4 regions of the Paenibacillus sp. TSM33 genome follow, and region 4 is predicted to be linked to each of the others. Evidence: predicted binding sites of a transcription regulator. Region 4 holds the regulator's gene; each other region holds the start of a gene.
What was found. The regulator LexA, encoded in region 4, represses DNA repair genes until DNA is damaged. The targets are predictions, from matches to a motif close to CGAACATATGTTCG.

Region 1 (4,588 bases), on a different contig from region 4:
ATTGAAATAGGCCTCGTCTTACTTTAACTCCTGAATAATCTTTTTCTACGGAAATTAATTGCTTGAGCACGCTGAGGTTAACTCCTTCTTCTTGGCAAAGTGTCTCAAGGTCAGTCAACTGGTCTTCCTTGAAAACCGGACGGTCATCATGTTCCCAATCAAAGTCTTCACCAGTTTCATCTTTTACGATTTGAGGTAATCGATCTTCCCATTGTAAGTCATCATGCCAATACTTACGAATAACTTTAAGTTCTTCAATAGTGATCAGCTCAATATTGGGGTCATGAAGCTTGCGTACGGCCTCCTGTGTACGAAGCAGTCTTCTTAAAATTTCCTCCCGAGCTTTAAGAGTGAAGGGGCCAACACCAAATCTCTTTGGGGTTTTGTCTTTATCATCATCTATTACAATAACATCGAGCTCTTCAACTGTAGCTAAATTAATATTGTTATTTTCAATATATTGTCTTATTTCAGATTTATAGATCTTAGGGTAGTTATCAATATCAGAAATCCCCCCCAAATTTGAAGTTAAGTATACTTCACCGTTCATACGATGCTTTTGTCTTTGTGTACGATCTTCTCTAATTTGCACTAAAAAGTTTCTAAACTCGTAAAGTGGTCGAAGCCAATCGACTCCATTATTAATAAATCCACTTAGAGCCTTATCTTCATTAACTACAGTACAAGTCCAGCAGCCAAATCGGCTATTTCCACAAGAACCAGCGCTTTCTTTAACTTCTTTATCTACTATAAGAGGACATTCACTACTTGAATCTTGATACAACTGAAGCAGCTCATTATTATCGTCTCCCCAAGGGGACTCATACTGTAACAAAAATTCCCATACATCATCGAGATTGAACGTACGGATTGGCGCAAATACAAAAGCATTCCGTAAAGTAGAATGCCGCATTAATTTCTTACCTTCAATAGTATGTGATTGCATTACAGCTGCGCGAGTCGAACTTTCAGAATCTCTTACACCGAGAAGCATGATGACTTCACCAAATTGATCTACTTTGTCTAGAATAAAACGATTTGCCGGATCAATCTTTAGACGGTCTGTACACCATCTGAACTTTTGACGAGGTGTTGGATATCCTTTTCCAATAATAGAAGCCCAAAAAGTTTGTTCAACTTTAGGACGGACCTTTTGGGTTTCAATTGGCAATCCTAATTCCAAAGCTTTACTTTGGATTCGTCCTAAAGTTCTAGTTATTTTATCGATTATAAGTGGGGTTTCCACTTGAGTGTCTGAAGAGATTACGTAAACCTTTTTACTCAAAGAGGAAAAATCAAGCTCGCTCAATGCTTGAAATACTAATTGTACAACAGCGGTAGAATCTTTACCTCCACTAAATCCAACTACCCATGGTCGTTCGTCAGCTAAATAAACTTCTTTAACCAGTTCTTTGGCTTCTACAAATTTACTTCCTGTATTAAATATATTAAGTTCCAAGAGAGGGAACCTCCTTAATTTTATTTTCAATTTTTTGTTCTTGTTCTGTTAATGGGAGTCCAATCTTTAATTTAATCAAATTTGCAGTCAATTGAATAGTTTCATTGGTTTTGTTGATGCGTCCAGTTTGTCCATAAGCGCGACCAAGCCAGTCTTTTTTATTGTCACGATTCCAATCAACATGTTTAAGCTTTTTAATGAATCCTTGCCATTCATCTGAATGATGGAAGTAAAGGTAATGTCCAACAATCCCCACAGCTTCTAAGAAAACACCATGAGCAATAACTGAGGTTGCCCTCAGATCTCTAGGGGTTGTTTTTTTATTTAATACATCTTCCCACTCTGTAATAGACTCGCAAAGTATAAGCCAGAAATGCTTAACGAATTCCTTTTCCTGCTCTGAAATCATCTGCCCTTTACCTTTACCTAAGAGTCTGCAGTTTGTATTAAAGATATGATTTAAGGCGAACAATTTAGGCGAGTTTTTAGATAAAGATACTCTTTCTCGGTCAGTGTAACGTTCAAGCAAAGGGATATCAGAAATCAGACTTTTAGTAATAAGTGATAGCTGATCACGGTGATCATATAAAATTCCGATAGATGAAGTTGTGTTAACTGCATGTCGATTTAAATCTGAAAACATTTGCTGAGAGCGAATGAGTCCTAGGTCTTGAAAGAAGACAACTGAAATTGTTTCATCACCTAGTTCAGGTGCAATTTTCAACGCTTCCTCAATTGCCGCTCGCCGATGTTGTCCGTCATTTATTAAGAACTTAGAATCGAGTGAGATAGTAAGGTATCCTATATCTTTAAGTTCTTTGGAGTTTTCCTGGAAAATCATCTCGCCATCAACAGAGGCAGTTAAGGAAGAGAATATGTAGTCAGTAGGGTTCTCAAGAATATAGTTGGTTATATCCGGGATTCTTGATTTATTCATAAGGCGTTGAGCGCGGTGCTCGGCTGGGATTTCTTCCTCATCAAATAAAAAAATCCTAGGAATTAATCGTAAAGGGCACATTACCGTGTAAAATTCTCTCCCAGCTTGGAAACCTCTAAGGGCGGGAAAACTATAACTGAAGTTCATTAGCATTCTCCTTCGTTACGTACGTAATGTTGAAAGATGTAAATTTAATTTTACTTTAATACGAACGAATGTTCAATATATTCGGGTTAAGAATTTTGTCTATTTATGATTGATTCACGGCTGACTAAATAAGATGTTAGAGAATTTTAAAAACATCCTCCCCCCCCCATCACAAAGGTTAAAATTTTATAAAAAAAGTTCAAAACCTGCAAAGACCTTTCCCGGCCTGGAATGATACCATGTGTTTGCACATAAAAAAAGGAGAGGTGCTCATTGCCTCACTTATGTAAGCGCTATCTAACTTCTAGTCTAATTAGCACTGACCTGAGGATTTTACAAAATCCTTACCTTCAAATGACCTGCATCACATGAGGAAAGGGGAACTTCATATGAAAAAAGGAGCTGTTGTCGTTTGGCTTCTGATTTTGGCCCTGATGCTTTCGGCCTGCAATCTGGCGGAGAGTGGAACGGGCAGCAAGGAAAAAGGCTATGTGGGTATTTCCATGCCGACCAAATCGTCCGAGCGTTGGGTAGGGGACGGGGAGAATATGGTTCGGTTGTTTCAGGAGCAAGGCTATAAAACGGATTTACAGTATGCCGAGGACGTGGTGGAAAATCAGATTTCCCAAATCGAAAATATGATCACCAAGGGCGTCAATGTCATGGTCATCGCTTCGGTCGATGGGAACACGCTGACGGATGTAATTCAGAAGGCACACGACCAAGGGATTCAAGTCATTTCTTACGACCGTCTGATTCGCAACACACCGTATCTGACGTATTATGCGACTTTTGATAACTTCAAGGTGGGCGTGTTACAGGCGGCATATATTGAGAAGAAGCTGGGCCTCAAAGAAGGCAAGGGCCCTTTCAATATCGAGCTGTTCGGCGGATCACCGGATGATAATAACGCATACTTCTTCTTTAATGGTGCGATGTCCGTACTTAAACCATACATTGATTCCGGCAAGCTGGTTGTGCGCAGCAAGCAGATGACGATGGCACAGATCGCTACGCTGCGATGGGACGGAGCTTTAGCACAGTCGCGGATGGATAATCTGCTGAGTGCCTACTATTCAGGGGCCAATCTGGACGCGGTGCTCTCCCCGTATGACGGCATTAGCATCGGTATCATTTCATCCCTCAAAGGGGTCGGATATGGATCTGCGAATAAGCCACTGCCGATCATCACGGGACAGGATGCAGAACTGGCTTCAATTAAATCTATTGTAGCTGGTGAGCAGACCCAAACCATATTTAAGGACACCCGCAAGCTGGCTGAGCAAACGGTCGTGATGGCCAACAGCATTTTACAGGGCAAGCAAGCGGAAGTGAATGACGTTAAATCGTATAACAACGGGAAAAAGGTAATTCCTGCGTACTTGCTTGATCCGATCTCGGTGGATCGGACGAATGTGGAGAAGGATATTGTCGGCAGTCACTATTACACCAAAGAGCAAATTGGTCTCAAATAAGAGTAAGAATCCAACCGAAAGGAGCGTATCCCATGACTGGAATCATTTTGGAAATGAAGGGAATTACCAAAACCTTTCCTGGCGTAAAGGCATTGGAAAATGTAAATCTCAAGGTCAAGGAAGGCGAGATTCACTCGCTGTGCGGCGAGAACGGTGCGGGCAAGTCGACGCTAATGAAGGTACTGAGCGGTGTATATCCGCATGGAACCTACGAAGGGGATATTATTTTCCAAGGCAAAACGTGTGAGTTCAAGGATATCAAGCAGAGTGAGGAATTGGGCATCGTCATTATCCATCAGGAGCTGGCATTGATCCCGTATCTCTCGATTGCGGAAAATATTTATCTGGGCAACGAGCGCGCTAGCGGCGGCGTGATTGATTGGAAAGAGACTTTTGTGGGGACACGCGATCTGCTGTATAAGGTCGGTTTGAGTGAAAATCCCAATACATTGGTTACGAACATCGGGGTCGGCAAGCAACAGCTGGTCGAAATTGCGAAAGCGCTCTCTAAAAAGGTGAAGCTGCTTATTCTGGATGAACCAACAGCGGCATTGAATGAGGATGATAGTG
Region 2 (4,588 bases), 700 kb from region 4:
GCTTCGCTCTTCTCAAGCGCCGTTCGTGCCTTACCTATACGCTTCTCAAACGCATGCAAAGGCGTCACAATCACATCTCGGCACAACTCCATCAAATCCAGCGTTTCATCCCGTTGACGGTTACGTTCCTGTTCCTCCAGCTCCAGCGACAAACTGGGCACAGCCTGCCATGCCCGGCCATCTGTCCAACGGCTACCTTGTATTCCGCAGGCCAGCACATAGTTTTCCAGACGGTCCATCTGCTCGCGGCTCACTCGACCGTCCAGCGGCAATAGAAGGTCTGTTTTGACCGCACGAAATACATCCTCGTATCGCCAGCGTCGCTGCACGATATCCAGTGAAGCTCGAATCAATTCCACCAAGGGATGATGAAGTATACTTCTCCGCTGATCCAAAAATACCGGAACTTCATATTGCTTGAATATCGGTTCCACCCATGGCTCATAATCTTCAATATGACGCACAAACAGGGCCATCTCCCGATAACGCGCGCCCTCTTCGCGGGCCAGGCGGCGCATTTCGCGTACGGCTCCTTCCAGCTCGGCGCGGCGATTTGCCGCAGCATACAGTTTTATGCCCTCCGGTCGTGTATCTGTCCATTGTTCTCGCAGTTGCTGTAGCCGCAGCCGTTGTTCCTGATTCCGCAGCCCTGTGCGATGTTCGAAATTAGCCTCCAAATACGCCAACGCTGGACGTTCCTTAAACCTAGGCATCGGATCGGGGCGTAATAACTGTGTCTGCGTTTCAATCATCAGCTCCTCTGCCATTCCTTTAAGCTTGACGTAGGTAGCCGCTGAAGGATGAAACAAATCCAGCTCATGTGGAAGCTGTCCGCTATCGTAGCTGCGGTTACAGGTCAGCGCCACTGTCAGCGAGGAGGCGTGCAGCATAAGCTGCTCCACCACCTTATATTCATGCGGTGTAAACCTTCGGTAGCCATCCATCCAAATGTCTGCTCCGCGCACAAGTGAAGACTCAGCAATCTGTTCTGTCAGCATACGAAGCGTATCTTCACCATCGATATATTTAAGCGTCAGTTCCCGTTCAAAATCCTCATAGATTAGACTGATATCTTTGAGCTTGCCTCTTAATATCGGAGCGGACTGCCCCGCAGCATGCATTCTTTCCAGTTGCTCTGGTACAGAGTGAGCATCATTTCCGTACTGCTTTAGCTCTGTAAACAACGTATTCAACCGATCTACAAAACCGAGTTGATCTCCCGAATCCTTAAACAAACTCAGTTCATCCTTGCGACGACGAATAATTTTATATAAAAGCATCTTCTTGCCTTCTTCCGTTACAGGCACCAGTGCTGAACCCCCTGTTTCCTGCATGACTAAATAGGCAAGACGATGGAATCCCATCACCTGGGCGCGCACCGACCCCTGAATACCGTTTCCGTCTTCTGTAAGCAACGCATGTTCTGAAGCAAATGACGATTGCTCAGGCACAAGTAACAGCATAGGCTTACCTAGCGGCTCCTCGCGTAACATAGAGGTCATTTCATTACGGATTAACGTACTCTTACCACTACCAGAGCGGCCAATCAATAAGCGGACCGACATGATGCGGCCTCCTTTCCAACCAACAACATTCTATTAAACAGTATAGCATATCAGGCAAAGGAGAAAAGAACGTACGTTTGCCATGTTGTAGCAATTGAGCTCTTCTCAAAAACAAACAGTCCCGCAGATGGCTTGGTGTAAGCCTTCTCTACAGGACTGATTTATACTAAAAATGAGTTTGTTTCACCTATTATCTTTATCGCCTATAAGTCGATTAACCTTGACATGGGGATGAAATCTTACAGCTGTGTTCGGCTACGCACCTCAAAGATGGCAAATTTCAAATAATGGCCTTCCTCTACACCTAAAATTTGAGGATGGTCCTTTCCTGCTGCTCTCCAATCTACCAGTCGAAGGATTTTGCCAGCATCTGCCGCTGCTTCCTTAATCGTGTCCAAAAACAGCTCCGGCCGCATATGGAATGAACAACTCGCCGTTACCAAATAACCGCCCTCATTGACGAGCTTCATCCCATGAAGGTTGATATCTTTATATCCACGTGTAGCTCCTTTGACAGCACTCTTCGTTTTGGCAAAAGCCGGCGGATCCAGAATAACTACGTCAAAGGTGCGTCCGCCACCCGCAGTCAGCGGCTTAGATGTATCTCCTTTGCCCCCCGCTCGCGCGGTGCGTTCCTCTACACCCTTAACCTGATTACGTAAATATTGAAAAGCATCGTCGACGACAAACTCGACGCGATCCTCAAAACCGTTCAGCTTGACATTATCCCGAGCACTTTCAATCGCATGTTCAGAAATATCCAGACAAGTTACTTTTTTCGCACCATGTTTACACGCGTTGAGTGTAAAGCTACCTGTATGTGAAAAACATTCCAAAACAGTTGCACCGTCCCAGAACGGGAATTCAACCACCTTACCACTTTTATTCACAGGCTTCATGATCGTTGTACCATCATCACCTGGGTTTGCAGCTACTTCTTGTAACGTAATTCCGCTACGCGCTCCCCAACCTGTCATCAACGGCGCGATGGCCGCGCGATTTTCACGCTGATCAAAGAAATAACCTGTCTTTTGACCCTCTTCGATATCGACCTTGATTTGTAAGCCATTTTCCGTCACCACCACATGGCGTGGGCAATCGCCGTACAAAGACCCCTTCGTCTGTTCCAACCCTTCCAGCTCGCGGATGGATACATCACTACGCTCATATATACCAACTGGTCCCATTACTTCAACAAGTGCATCTCTGATTTCTTCCCTGCGCCGATCCATGCCAAGCGTTAACAGCTGAACGACCAACACATCACCAAAACGGTCTACAATCAGCCCAGGCAAAAAATCAGCCTCGCCGTACACCAAACGATAAGCGTTCCCCCCGGTCACAAAGCGTTCGCGATGCTCCAGGCAATTGCGGAAACGTTGGGCAAAGAAGCTTTGGTCCATCACTTCCAGCGGCTCATAGGACATCACACGCACTGTAATTTGTGAAGCTGGATTATAGTAGCCTGTCGCCAAATAGCGCCCCTGATGATTAAGGATGCTGACCAAATCACCGGCTTCCGGATTCCCCTCAACCTTAGCTATTTCATTTTTAAACACCCAAGGGTGTGCTTGCTCCAGCCTTTTTTTACGGCTGCGTTCTAATATTACTGAAGGCAAAATCCTTCACTCCTATTCTTGGATTACTCAAAGTGGTAAAAACGTTTAGTTCGATAGGGGCGCGGTCCACGATTCATTTAATCTTACGATCGCTGGCGCTTCTCCAGATTCAAATGAACCGCTTCGCTATTGCCCACCTGTATATCGAACGTCACACTTTTAAAGCTTGTGAGAATACTACAAAATTATCGTTTCGTAAAAAAAGAGCACCGCCATGCTTGTCATGGCTGTCCTCGATAGATCATAGGCTGTTACATAAGTATTTTCACCTAGAAAAAGGGGGCTAAAGCCGTGTTTATACATGTTATATTGCCGCTGTGCGGTGGGCTGCTTATTTTTTTGGGCGGAATGAAGCTGATGGAAGCTGCCCTCCGGCATTTGGCTGGCCCCTTCCTTACCCGCTGGCTGAACCGGGCTACGGTTTCCCCTTGGCGGGGTATGCTGTTTAGTTCAGGCATTACCGCCCTACTACAAAGCAGCACCGCCGTAACGGTGCTAACGATCGGACTGGTCAACGCCGGGCTGTTGACCTACGGTCGCACGCTTGGCATCATCCTTGGCACCAATATTGGCACCTGCCTGACGACCGAGCTGATGGGCCTCCAGCTCGGCAAGCTGGCTGTTCCACTGCTATGTGGATCACTACTATGCTGGGGCACTGCCGTTTTGTGGGGGGAAACTGTCGCTGGCCATCAGTATGCATCTGCCGGAGCTTCACCCAGCTCCAATGGACTCAGCCGCCCACAGGCTGTACAATTTATCAGCCTCGTCTTTGCCGGATTTTCGCTGATTCTGGCAGGTATCCGCGTGATGCAAGCCGTCGGCCCCTGGATTGAGCAGGCCGGACTATTCCGCTGGTTTCTTGACCACGCTGCAGCCAACATGTGGTGGGCCTTTGCTGCCGGAGCCTGCCTGACCGCACTGGTACACAGCAGCGCAGCCGTCATTGGTATGGCGATTAGCCTTGCTGCTGCAGGTGCCTTGCCAGTCGATGTGGGGATCGCCATCGTCATCGGCTCCAATGTGGGCACCTGCGTGACTGCTCTGATTGCCGCTGTTGGCGGCAGCGTATCCGGCAAATTTGTGGCCTGGTCCCACGTGCTGCTGAACGTAGGTGGGGCCTTGCTCTTTATGCCGTTGATCCCCGGACTAGAAGTGGCAGCTACCTGGATATCTACCGAGCCCGGTGCCAAGGTAGCCCATGCCCAAACCCTGTTTAACGTCATCAGCTCTCTGCTTGCCCTGCCCATTTGCTATTTACCTGTATGGACACGTTTGGAGAAGCATATGTCTCTCCATATAATCAAACGTTAATTCCTAGCATGGACAGCGCCTTGCTCAGAATGACATCGTTGTTATCATATCCACCTTGGCGCTGAAGACGCCATGCTTCATCGGGCGTAT
Region 3 (4,588 bases), 350 kb from region 4:
AGGCAACAATAAGGTGGACATTATAACAGGTGATTTGTTTTCTCTTGCTGAGGTCAAACACATGGCTGTAGCTTTTAAACAGAAATACGATCGGTTGGATGCCCTGATTAACAATGCTGGTGCTATATTCAGTAAAGAGAGGGAGCTAACCAAGGAGGGACTTGAAAAAGACAATGACCCTTAATGTATTTTCACCATTGCTCTTAACAGAGTTATTATTAGATGTTCTTTCAAAAAGCCCCTCAGCAAGGATCATTAATACCTCTTCCGCAACACATAGGATTGCCAAAAAACCAGATTTCAGCGATTTACAGTTGGAAAAGAACTACACCTCATTCGGTGCGTATGCATCCTCCAAATTGTATACGATTTGGATCACAAGACACTGGTCAGCTGAACTAATGAGAAGGGGACTGAAAAATATAACTGCGAACGTGTTACATCCTGGTGCAGTTGCGACTAGATTTGGACAATACAACGATAAAGGTTTTATTAACAATATGGTGTTTAAGTTGGTATTTCCATTCATGAGTACCCCTGAAAAAGGGGCGGCTACAACCGTATATTTGGCCACCTCCCAGGAAGTTGAAAAAGTTAACGGAAAATTCTTTGGTAACATGAAGGAGGAAAAAACACGGGATCGATATTATTCTGTAGAAAACGAAATAAAGGTTTGGGATTATTGCCAAAAGGTTATTAGCCCATATATATAATGAATACGTATGGAAAAATATTATTTGCCCCCTCTGCTTCCCTGAAGTTGAGGGGCTTTTTGTATTCATCTTCTTTCCTAATAATCAGTAATAGGGACAACTTTATCTGTAATCAGGCTATGTTAACCATAGATCTGGAGTTTTAAACTATTAGTATCCATTAAGACAACCTAGATGCGTTTTCACGCTGTACCTAAGTGTAGGCTGGAATTAGTGTATGAAGGGGGATGAGGTAGGGATACGAATACAATTCAAATACAACAATTTAGCTGATATCTGAAATATATAATATGAAAAATGAAAGGGGTATAACAAGTATGTGTAAAGTTCATGCATTGAGTGTTCCCAGTGCGAATGCGCCATTTGAACGGACGATGATTGAACGGAGGGAACTGCGCCCAGATGATGTTCTAATCGATATTAAGTATAGTGGTGTATGCCAGCAAAATTACGTTCTCCAGATCCCAGATAGTTTGGGCTTAGATGTTGCCAGTCCACTACTCTGTGCAGGAGCTACGGCTTACTATCCTTTGAAACATTGGGGAGTAGGCTCAGGCAAAAAAGTCGCTATCGTTGGTATAGGAGGTATCGGCCACCTAGCTATCAAATATGCCCATGCATTAGGAGCTGAAGTTACAGCCTTGAGTCAGACAATGGATAAGAAGAGCGATGCGCTAAGTTTTGGCGCTGATCATTACTATGCAACGAACGATCCTGACACATTCTCGACGCTAGCTAGTCAATTTGATGTGATTTTCAACACGACCTCTGCAAGTCTTAATTTAGATGCTTACGTATCTATGCTTAATATAAATGGTACGTTTGTTATCATTGGTGATTCCGGCAAGCCGAACCAATTTAACACGCTTAGTTTGCTTATGGGTCGTCGCAGAATTGCAGCAACGCCTGGAGGCGATCTTCTTGAAACCCAAGAAATGCTTGATTTCTCCGCAGAACATGGTATTGTCCCTGAAATTGAGGTAATTCACACCAATCAAATCAACGAAGCTTTTGAGCGACTTATCCGAAATGATGTACGATATCGATTTGTTATTGATACATCTACCTTTTAAGTCGTATTTTCGAGGATAACTCAATAGACCAAACATCATCAAAAGCACCTTATCTGCAAGACAGGACTTACAATAGAGCGGACGAATTGCTGTTCGTCCGCTTTTCTAATTTATAAATACGCAAGTAAATTAGCTTATAAGAATTTAAAAAGAGAAGAAGTGAATTTGCATTGATAACATTGGTCATAGTTGGTGCAGATCCCGGATTGGACTTTTCACTGGCTAAGACGTTGGTAAACACGGATTTCGTATCGCTATGATTTCAAGAACATAAACGAAACTTGACCAGTATACTGAGCAATTAACTAAATTGGGAATTGAGGCTCAAGGTTTTGCTGCGGATATTACTAACAAAGCACAGCTTACTAGAGCTTTTCAAGAAATTAAAAGTACACAGGGAACTATAAATGTCATGGAATTCAGTCCATACAGTGGTAATGTACCTACGACATCGTTGAAGAAAGTCTTTTTTAATTGAATTTAAATGTGTACACCAAGTTTCCGCTTTTTCAAGACAAGATAAAATGTTATACATTGGTACTTTATTTATGTTCTTGAATAAACTTTATTAACATTTAAAAGATGAAGCCCAGCCAACCAGAATTCCGTCCGATCCTCATCCCCTGATTGTAAATGTCTAGAACAAGGTTCAAATCCATGTGATTATCCACGCTCGTACCAAATACCCAATCTTTGATGAATAATTTACATAATCCTATAAATTACCTGAATACAGAACTAATGTTTGGTCTTATAATAAATAAGAATATATGTTCGTGTGTATATGATCGCTTTTTTTGGAGGGTGCAGCATGACTAAAACAACTGAGCGGACAATTCTTTTGGCGGATTGCCAGTCTTTTTATGCCAGTGTAGAAAAAGCTTCCTACCCAGAGTATAAAAATAAACCGCTTGCGGTAGCAGGCGATCCTGCACGCAGGTCTGGAATTATTTTAGCAGCATGTCCTATGGCCAAAAGTTTCGGGGTGTCTACAGCAGAGCGGCTCGGTGAAGCCCTCAAGAAGTGCCCTGAGCTTGTGATCGTCCGTCCCCGTATGAAACACTATATCGATGTCTCGTTAGCAATTACGGATATATACAAGGAATACACCGACCTGGTAGAGGTGTTTAGTATTGATGAGCAGTTTCTGGACATTTCGGGTAGTTTTAAAATTTTTGGAGATTCTTTAACCATTGCAAGAGAAATTCAAAAGAAGGTTCTTTTACAAACCGGCGTTTGGGTACGAATAGGAATCAGTTCCAATAAGGTTCTTGCCAAAAGCGCAACCGATATTTGGGCTAAAAAAATTAAAAGCGGTATATTCACGCTGCCCAAGGCAGAATTAGAGCAGCTGCTCTGGCCACAGCCAGTTAATAAAATGTTTGGGGTAGGTTCGCGGATGTCGTCCCATTTTGAGCGGCTTGGTATGACAACCATTGGTGATATCGCTAGAACGTCTCTACCAGATCTTAAGTCTAAATTTCGCGCTCGTTTTGGAAAACAGTCGGATATACAGGCGGAGGTCATGTGGAAAACAGCCAATGGTGTAGATGAGAGTCCTGTAGCTCCGTATACCTTCAGTTCTCCACAAAAGTCGGTAAGCCATATGATGACCCTCCCCCAAGATTATTTGGAACCAAATGAAGTAGAGACCGTCCTGCTTGAACTCTCGGAAGAAGTTTGTCGAGACAGTCGTCGTAAGGGGTGCATGGGCTCTGTCGTGACTGTTAGTTGTACATGTAGCCCATATGAGGCTCCCACCGGATTTTCCAGGCAAATGAAGCTTACAGATCCGACTAGCAATACGAATAAAGTGTACAACGCAGCAAAAAAAATATTTTATAATTTTTGGAATGGTATGCCGATACGACGCTTAGGTGTCACTTTAAGTGGGTTGGTTGACGACCAAACTTATCAACTTTCCTTCTTTGAGGATCATGAGCGTATCCGCTCCCTGGAAGAAGCAACAGATAAAATTAAAGAACGCTATGGTAGCGCAGCTATCGTAAGAGCGTCCTCTTTGACCCAAGCTGGTCAGGCACTAGAGAGATCCCTAAAAATCGGGGGGCATTATAAATAAACAGTCCGGGATAAGTAAAAAACCAGTATCTATCACTAAGCATATAGAATGCTACTTTAGGGATAGTGCCATAAATCAATAATTTAAAAGTAAGTTACGTCTAAATGTGAATAATGCCCACCAGTTGGCTCTAGTAATTGTGAGTAACGGTAATAATTGAGACTGATTTGGTTGATAACTGAGACATTTTTGGGTATATGTTTGAGACATTTTTAAACCAGTAGAAAAAAGTCTTGTTTCTATTGGTTTTTTTGTGTTTCTATTTACTATATCTATCCTATATATGAAGAAACTAAAGAAAAACTAAGACAGGAAAGAATCAACAAATATAAGGCTGATGTAGACTTCGTGATTTCCGATTTGCTCCAAAAGCCGGCCGGATAACAGTTTGTACAGTATTAGAATACACGGGGGGATTTTACCATACTTTATATAAATCTATACCCGAAGTATTACTGTATATCCGTAAGGAGAAAGATAGACTAAATTTTAATAAAATCCCCAAGTGCTGTACAAATCTCTTCAACTGCAATTTTGGAATACATAAGATGAAAACCTGCTTGTTCTCCATGGATTCTCAGGCTACTAAGCCTGCTGCTACGAAGCCTACAGGAAGTAGACGAAAGAGCGCTGCTGATGATAAGAAGACCGAATAAGGAGAGCGTGCCATGGAAGTCCGATCCGGACAATTCGCTTAGCAGCCATTGGCAGAAAAAAAGGGT
Region 4 (4,588 bases):
GAAAACTTTACTCTGACAAATGATCAAAAAGCCGCTGTTCTTAAAACATTTGAACCTGAAATCAAAGATTTAGCCGCACGTCGCGGATACAAAATCTGGGACGTTATCACTTTATCTGAAGCAACGCCGAATCTGGAGGAGCTGCTGGCCAAGTTCGAACAAATTCACACCCATACCGAGGATGAAATCCGTGCCATTGTTGCTGGTAAAGGAATTTTTATCATTAAAGGCTCTGAAGAGATCGGCTATTTTAATGTAGAGCTTTCACCAGGTGACGTTATTTCCGTTCCTGAAAATACTCCTCACTTCTTCACTTTAATGGAAAATCAAAAGATCGTCGCAGTTCGCTTGTTCATCGAAGAAAATGGCTGGATTGCCGAACCGTTCGAAGATCCAACATTCACTACAGCATAATTACGATGTATTGTGTCCATAAGAAAACTCCCTCTGCTCTGTAGCATATCGAGCGAAGGGAGTTTTCTTGATACTTGTTTAGAAGACTGTAGATTTCTTACTTTAAAGATTGAATAATTCCATGCAACTCAGACAAATGTTTGATTTGGAACTTTGGCTTGATCTCTGTAGTATTGATTTTATCGTTCCGATTTACCCACACGGAATGTACACCTGCTCCCAAAGCTCCTTGAATATCAGTCGTCAATTTATCTCCTACCATTAAAGCTTGTTCAGGTTCAATTCCTAGAAGTCCCAAAGCATGCTGGAATATAGAAGGATCAGGCTTGCCCCGACCAAAAGAACCTGAAATGACAACATGATCAAAAAAAGGAGCCAATTGAGGAACTCCATCCAGCTTCTCCTGTTGTAGATCAGGGGAACCATTTGTCAGCAATAACAGCTTGTATTGCTCCTTCAATTGTTCCAGAATCTCAAACGTTTCTTCATATACATGTGGACGTGCACGTCTTTCCGAAGCAAATTGGGCAGCTAGCTTTTCCGCCAACTCCTCATTATCTATCCCCAGTTGCTGAAGCCCTCTGCGCCAGGATTCTTTACGATAAACAGGAGCCAACTGTTCCAATTGGCGGAATTCAGGTTGCTCACCTGCTGTAAAATTCGCCCACAGTCCTTCAAACGGATTAATGCCAATCATTTGAGTAAAACTAAAGGTTTCATAGGACTCATACAAAGCACGCGCTTCCTTGCGTACGGCTTCTTCCAACTTTTTCGGATCAGCGCCTGCTTCTCGGGAGCCTGTTTGACACGCTGCATCAAAAGCCTCTTCTACACTACGTTCATCCCACAGAAGGGTATCATCAAGATCAAACATTATCGCCTGAATCGTCATATGAATTATCCACTCTCTTTCCACTGTATATGTAAGCTTGTCTGTTTGGTCAGGAATCAGATCGTTATGTGTGCCCATATTAAGCAAGTGGCCGCACCATGTTATATGAAAAAATAACATCATACGGCCTTCTTACTGAGCTACAGGCTAAATCGGTTATTTCTTATCTACCTGTATCTGATTGGATAGTGCAAACTTTTCAAGGCGCTCTGCGATGGCATCTGTATCATAGCGTCCTAGTGATTTTGTGAAAATAAAATTACCGCCCTTCCCTTTTCTTTCAACGGTAACGTAACCCTTTTCAATTTTGATGGCTTTCATGTCCCCTGCCGTCATCGGCCGTTCTCTGCCACCTTTTAACATATAAAGGGTATCTTTTCCCACTTTTAAATAAGGACGGCGAATGAAGAAGATCACAGCCAGCATCAAGTACAAGCCAAATACGAGCCAGTCCATTCCCCGCATGCCAGTCTTCGTCAAAAAGTAACTCATAAGCATGTACAATACAGCAAGACCAGCCAGCATGATTGGCACAGTAATATTACGGCCACGGAAAATGTCCATTGCTGAACCTGCGCCGTTAATGGTTTGAATGCCTTGTTTCTTGCGCGTTTTATTTAAATGCGCTGTGTTTTTGCGTACTTTTCTTTCAAATGATCGGGCCATTTCTCAATTCCCTTCCCAATAAATATTACATTAAAACAATTGCCCTAAAGCTGATCTATATAGATACCAAGAAAGATACCTAAAAACAAAAGGCAAATAATGCAGGCTTTAGCGACATTAATGCTTCAGCCCGCCATTTCCCTTCGGCGTATCATCGTCTACAAATTCAATGGTTTCGAGCTGCTGCCGAAAATTACGGCGAATGTTGCCTAAATAAATTTCCCGAAGGTTAGCGCGCTCCGTGGTTTCCTCTTCCGTCAATCCTTCGGCTTTTGCTTTGCGCGCTAATTCATTAATGCGCTGTACCAAGCTGTCTATATCCAAATTGTGTCCCCTCCATAAAAGCAAAGATATAATACACTTTGACATGTAGAAAAGAGCTTGTCAAGGCTCCCGCATTGTGCTCCCTGACAAGCTCTATAGCCTTATCGTTCAGAAGGGTGGGAGCTTAAGTACCTGACCTGCCTGCACTCCCCGATCCTCCAAACCGTTAATACGCACAATTCCTTCAATATATACCCGTGTATCCATTCGTTCCGGTTTATGATTCACGGCAATCTGCCATAATGTATCTCCAGGTTGTACAGTCAGCTTAATCACTTCTTCATTAGAAACAGAAGGTGCTGCGAAAACCGTAAGTACACCTGCCCCTGCAACCCAAACGATAATTACTAGAATAAGAAGCTTGACTAAAAGAGTATTGGTAATAACCTGTAGCAAACGCACCTTACCCTCTTTTCGGCTCTCCTGTAAATTCTCTAAACTCATCGGGAAAATACTTTGATAAGTGCTATATTTCATAATTGGCTGCGTCCTCCAAACGTTTGTTCTTATGTTTTTCACAATATAACACGAACGTTTGTTTTGTTCAATAGAAAAGAGAACAAAAGTTCGTGAATTTTTTTAGGGATTATTTAGAACTTATGTTTGTACGAACGGAGGTTCTATGCTATAATTTTCCCAAACGTTACTAAATGGGGTTGATACGGTATGTCTAAGATTTCGAGCCGCCAGCAGGCCATTCTTGAATTTATCCGCAATGAAGTGCGTCTAAAGGGATACCCCCCTTCTGTGCGCGAAATAGGCGAGGCAGTCGGATTGGCCTCCAGTTCTACGGTTCATGGTCATTTGGATCGTTTGGAGAAAAAAGGACTCATTCGCCGCGATCCTACGAAACCACGGGCTATTGAATTACTCGGTCAAGACGAATCGGATAACAGCAACTTGATTAATTACTCCATTAGTCGTGTTCCCGTCGTCGGCAAAGTAACCGCTGGTCTTCCTATTACGGCGACAGAAAATATTGAAGATTACTTTCCTCTTCCCCAACACTTTGTTGGTGAGGATAAAATATTCATGTTATCTGTTGTAGGCGAAAGCATGATTGAAGCTGGTATTGCTAACGGAGACTATGTAATCGTACGTCAGCAGCAGACCGCTGATAACGGAGACATTGTAGTAGCTATGACAGATGAAGACGAGGCTACGGTTAAAACCTTTTACAAAGAAAAAGATCATATCCGGCTTCAACCTGAAAATCCAGCCTTTGAACCGCTTCGACTGACACACGTCAGCATATTGGGCAAGGTTGTTGGACTCTTCCGGGACTTCCACTGATTTATCGTGCTTTCTTCCCCGTTATACTACCGCTAATATAAAACCGGCCGCCTAGGCGAGCCGGTTTTATATTGTTCTTATGTTTACTAGGTGTGTGTCTCCAACTATCTTTTCCTTTTCAGCAACCTATATTGTCTCTACTATCATATCCGCCCCATTATCCGAGATAGTACCCCCTCTGATCTTGAATTGTTTACTTTTATTAGCTAAACAAATGGAAATTGAACTCATGTGACCTACTGTAGCCTTCCCCTATAACGTAAAGTCGGGAAGTCAAACGCAGGCTAGCATGAGCTTTTTTTTGTTAAACGTTTAGGAACATAGGTACTAGCTTCTTTTTATCTTTAGTAGATTTATGCTGATACATTACTAGCACAATTGACATATGTATATAGCAGACCTAAAGCAAAGGAGATATGCAGATGATCAGAAATAGAGTTAAAACGTATAAGCATCGCATCGGGAAAAACAGATATCTGGTCGTTAAAGTCTTTCAAGCCGCAGCTGCTAAAACAGGAAGCGGAAATGCACTCGCAACTAACGCATTAAATATCAAAATTTCCAAGCGTAAGCATAAACATCATTAAGATTTAACCATACCTTCATTTCTTTGAAGGGAGGTGATATTATGAGCAGAAGACACTGCAACCGTGAATTGAGAAGAAGAAGATTAAACATCCGTTCCAATCAAAGAGCCAATGCGCGCGCAAGAGGTAACGCACTGGCTGTTAATCTGTTTAGCGTGAATGATAGACAACGCAGACGTTAATAATTATTTTCAAGCAAAAAGCAGGAAGAATTCTTCCTGCTTTTTTTGTGTTAAATGATACACCAAACTACCAATCCGCCAGTTATAGCTTCCTCACACTTGTATCAGCTTTTCATAACTTAAGCATTTCTGGGTGTACATCATTCATTAGCTTAACACCGCTGTAATAGATTTGCTCTATTATTTAATTTAACACTTTTTTATAAGGTCCCACTTGCCCGCTTTTCTTT

Region 1: a site for LexA is predicted at 2,605-2,618, ahead of dndB (DNA sulfur modification protein DndB). Genes of this name have one in related genera too.
Region 2: a site for LexA is predicted at 1,632-1,645, ahead of addB (helicase-exonuclease AddAB subunit AddB). Genes of this name have one in related genera too.
Region 3: a site for LexA is predicted at 2,550-2,563, ahead of ACN6NF_RS15085 (DNA polymerase IV). Genes of this name have one in related genera too.

What each region holds. Positions count from the first base shown of each region.
Region 1 covers NZ_JBLZXB010000010.1:376,145-380,732, forward strand. Annotated here, with positions in the region: gene dndC (DNA phosphorothioation system sulfurtransferase DndC) at 1-1,459, opposite strand, end outside; gene dndB (DNA sulfur modification protein DndB) at 1,449-2,543, opposite strand; gene chvE (multiple monosaccharide ABC transporter substrate-binding protein) at 2,933-4,018, shown strand; gene mmsA (multiple monosaccharide ABC transporter ATP-binding protein) at 4,051-4,588, shown strand, end outside.
Region 2 covers NZ_JBLZXB010000017.1:1,025,192-1,029,779, forward strand. Annotated here, with positions in the region: gene addB (helicase-exonuclease AddAB subunit AddB) at 1-1,565, opposite strand, end outside; gene ACN6NF_RS16495 (class I SAM-dependent rRNA methyltransferase) at 1,805-3,184, opposite strand; gene ACN6NF_RS16500 (Na/Pi cotransporter family protein) at 3,476-4,498, shown strand; gene ACN6NF_RS16505 (NUDIX hydrolase) at 4,488-4,588, opposite strand, start outside.
Region 3 covers NZ_JBLZXB010000017.1:671,540-676,127, reverse strand. Annotated here, with positions in the region: gene ACN6NF_RS15100 (hypothetical protein) at 14-184, shown strand; gene ACN6NF_RS15095 (SDR family NAD(P)-dependent oxidoreductase) at 162-713, shown strand; gene ACN6NF_RS15090 (NAD(P)-dependent alcohol dehydrogenase) at 1,031-1,786, shown strand; gene ACN6NF_RS15085 (DNA polymerase IV) at 2,598-3,866, shown strand.
Region 4 covers NZ_JBLZXB010000017.1:321,207-325,794, forward strand. Annotated here, with positions in the region: gene ACN6NF_RS13300 (cupin domain-containing protein) at 1-414, shown strand, start outside; gene ACN6NF_RS13305 (HAD family hydrolase) at 512-1,306, opposite strand; gene ACN6NF_RS13310 (hypothetical protein) at 1,463-1,972, opposite strand; gene ACN6NF_RS13315 (DUF896 domain-containing protein) at 2,090-2,296, opposite strand; gene ACN6NF_RS13320 (LysM peptidoglycan-binding domain-containing protein) at 2,405-2,773, opposite strand; gene lexA (transcriptional repressor LexA) at 2,963-3,589, shown strand; gene ACN6NF_RS13330 (hypothetical protein) at 4,012-4,176, shown strand; gene ACN6NF_RS13335 (hypothetical protein) at 4,218-4,358, shown strand; gene ACN6NF_RS13340 (DUF2798 domain-containing protein) at 4,543-4,588, opposite strand, start outside.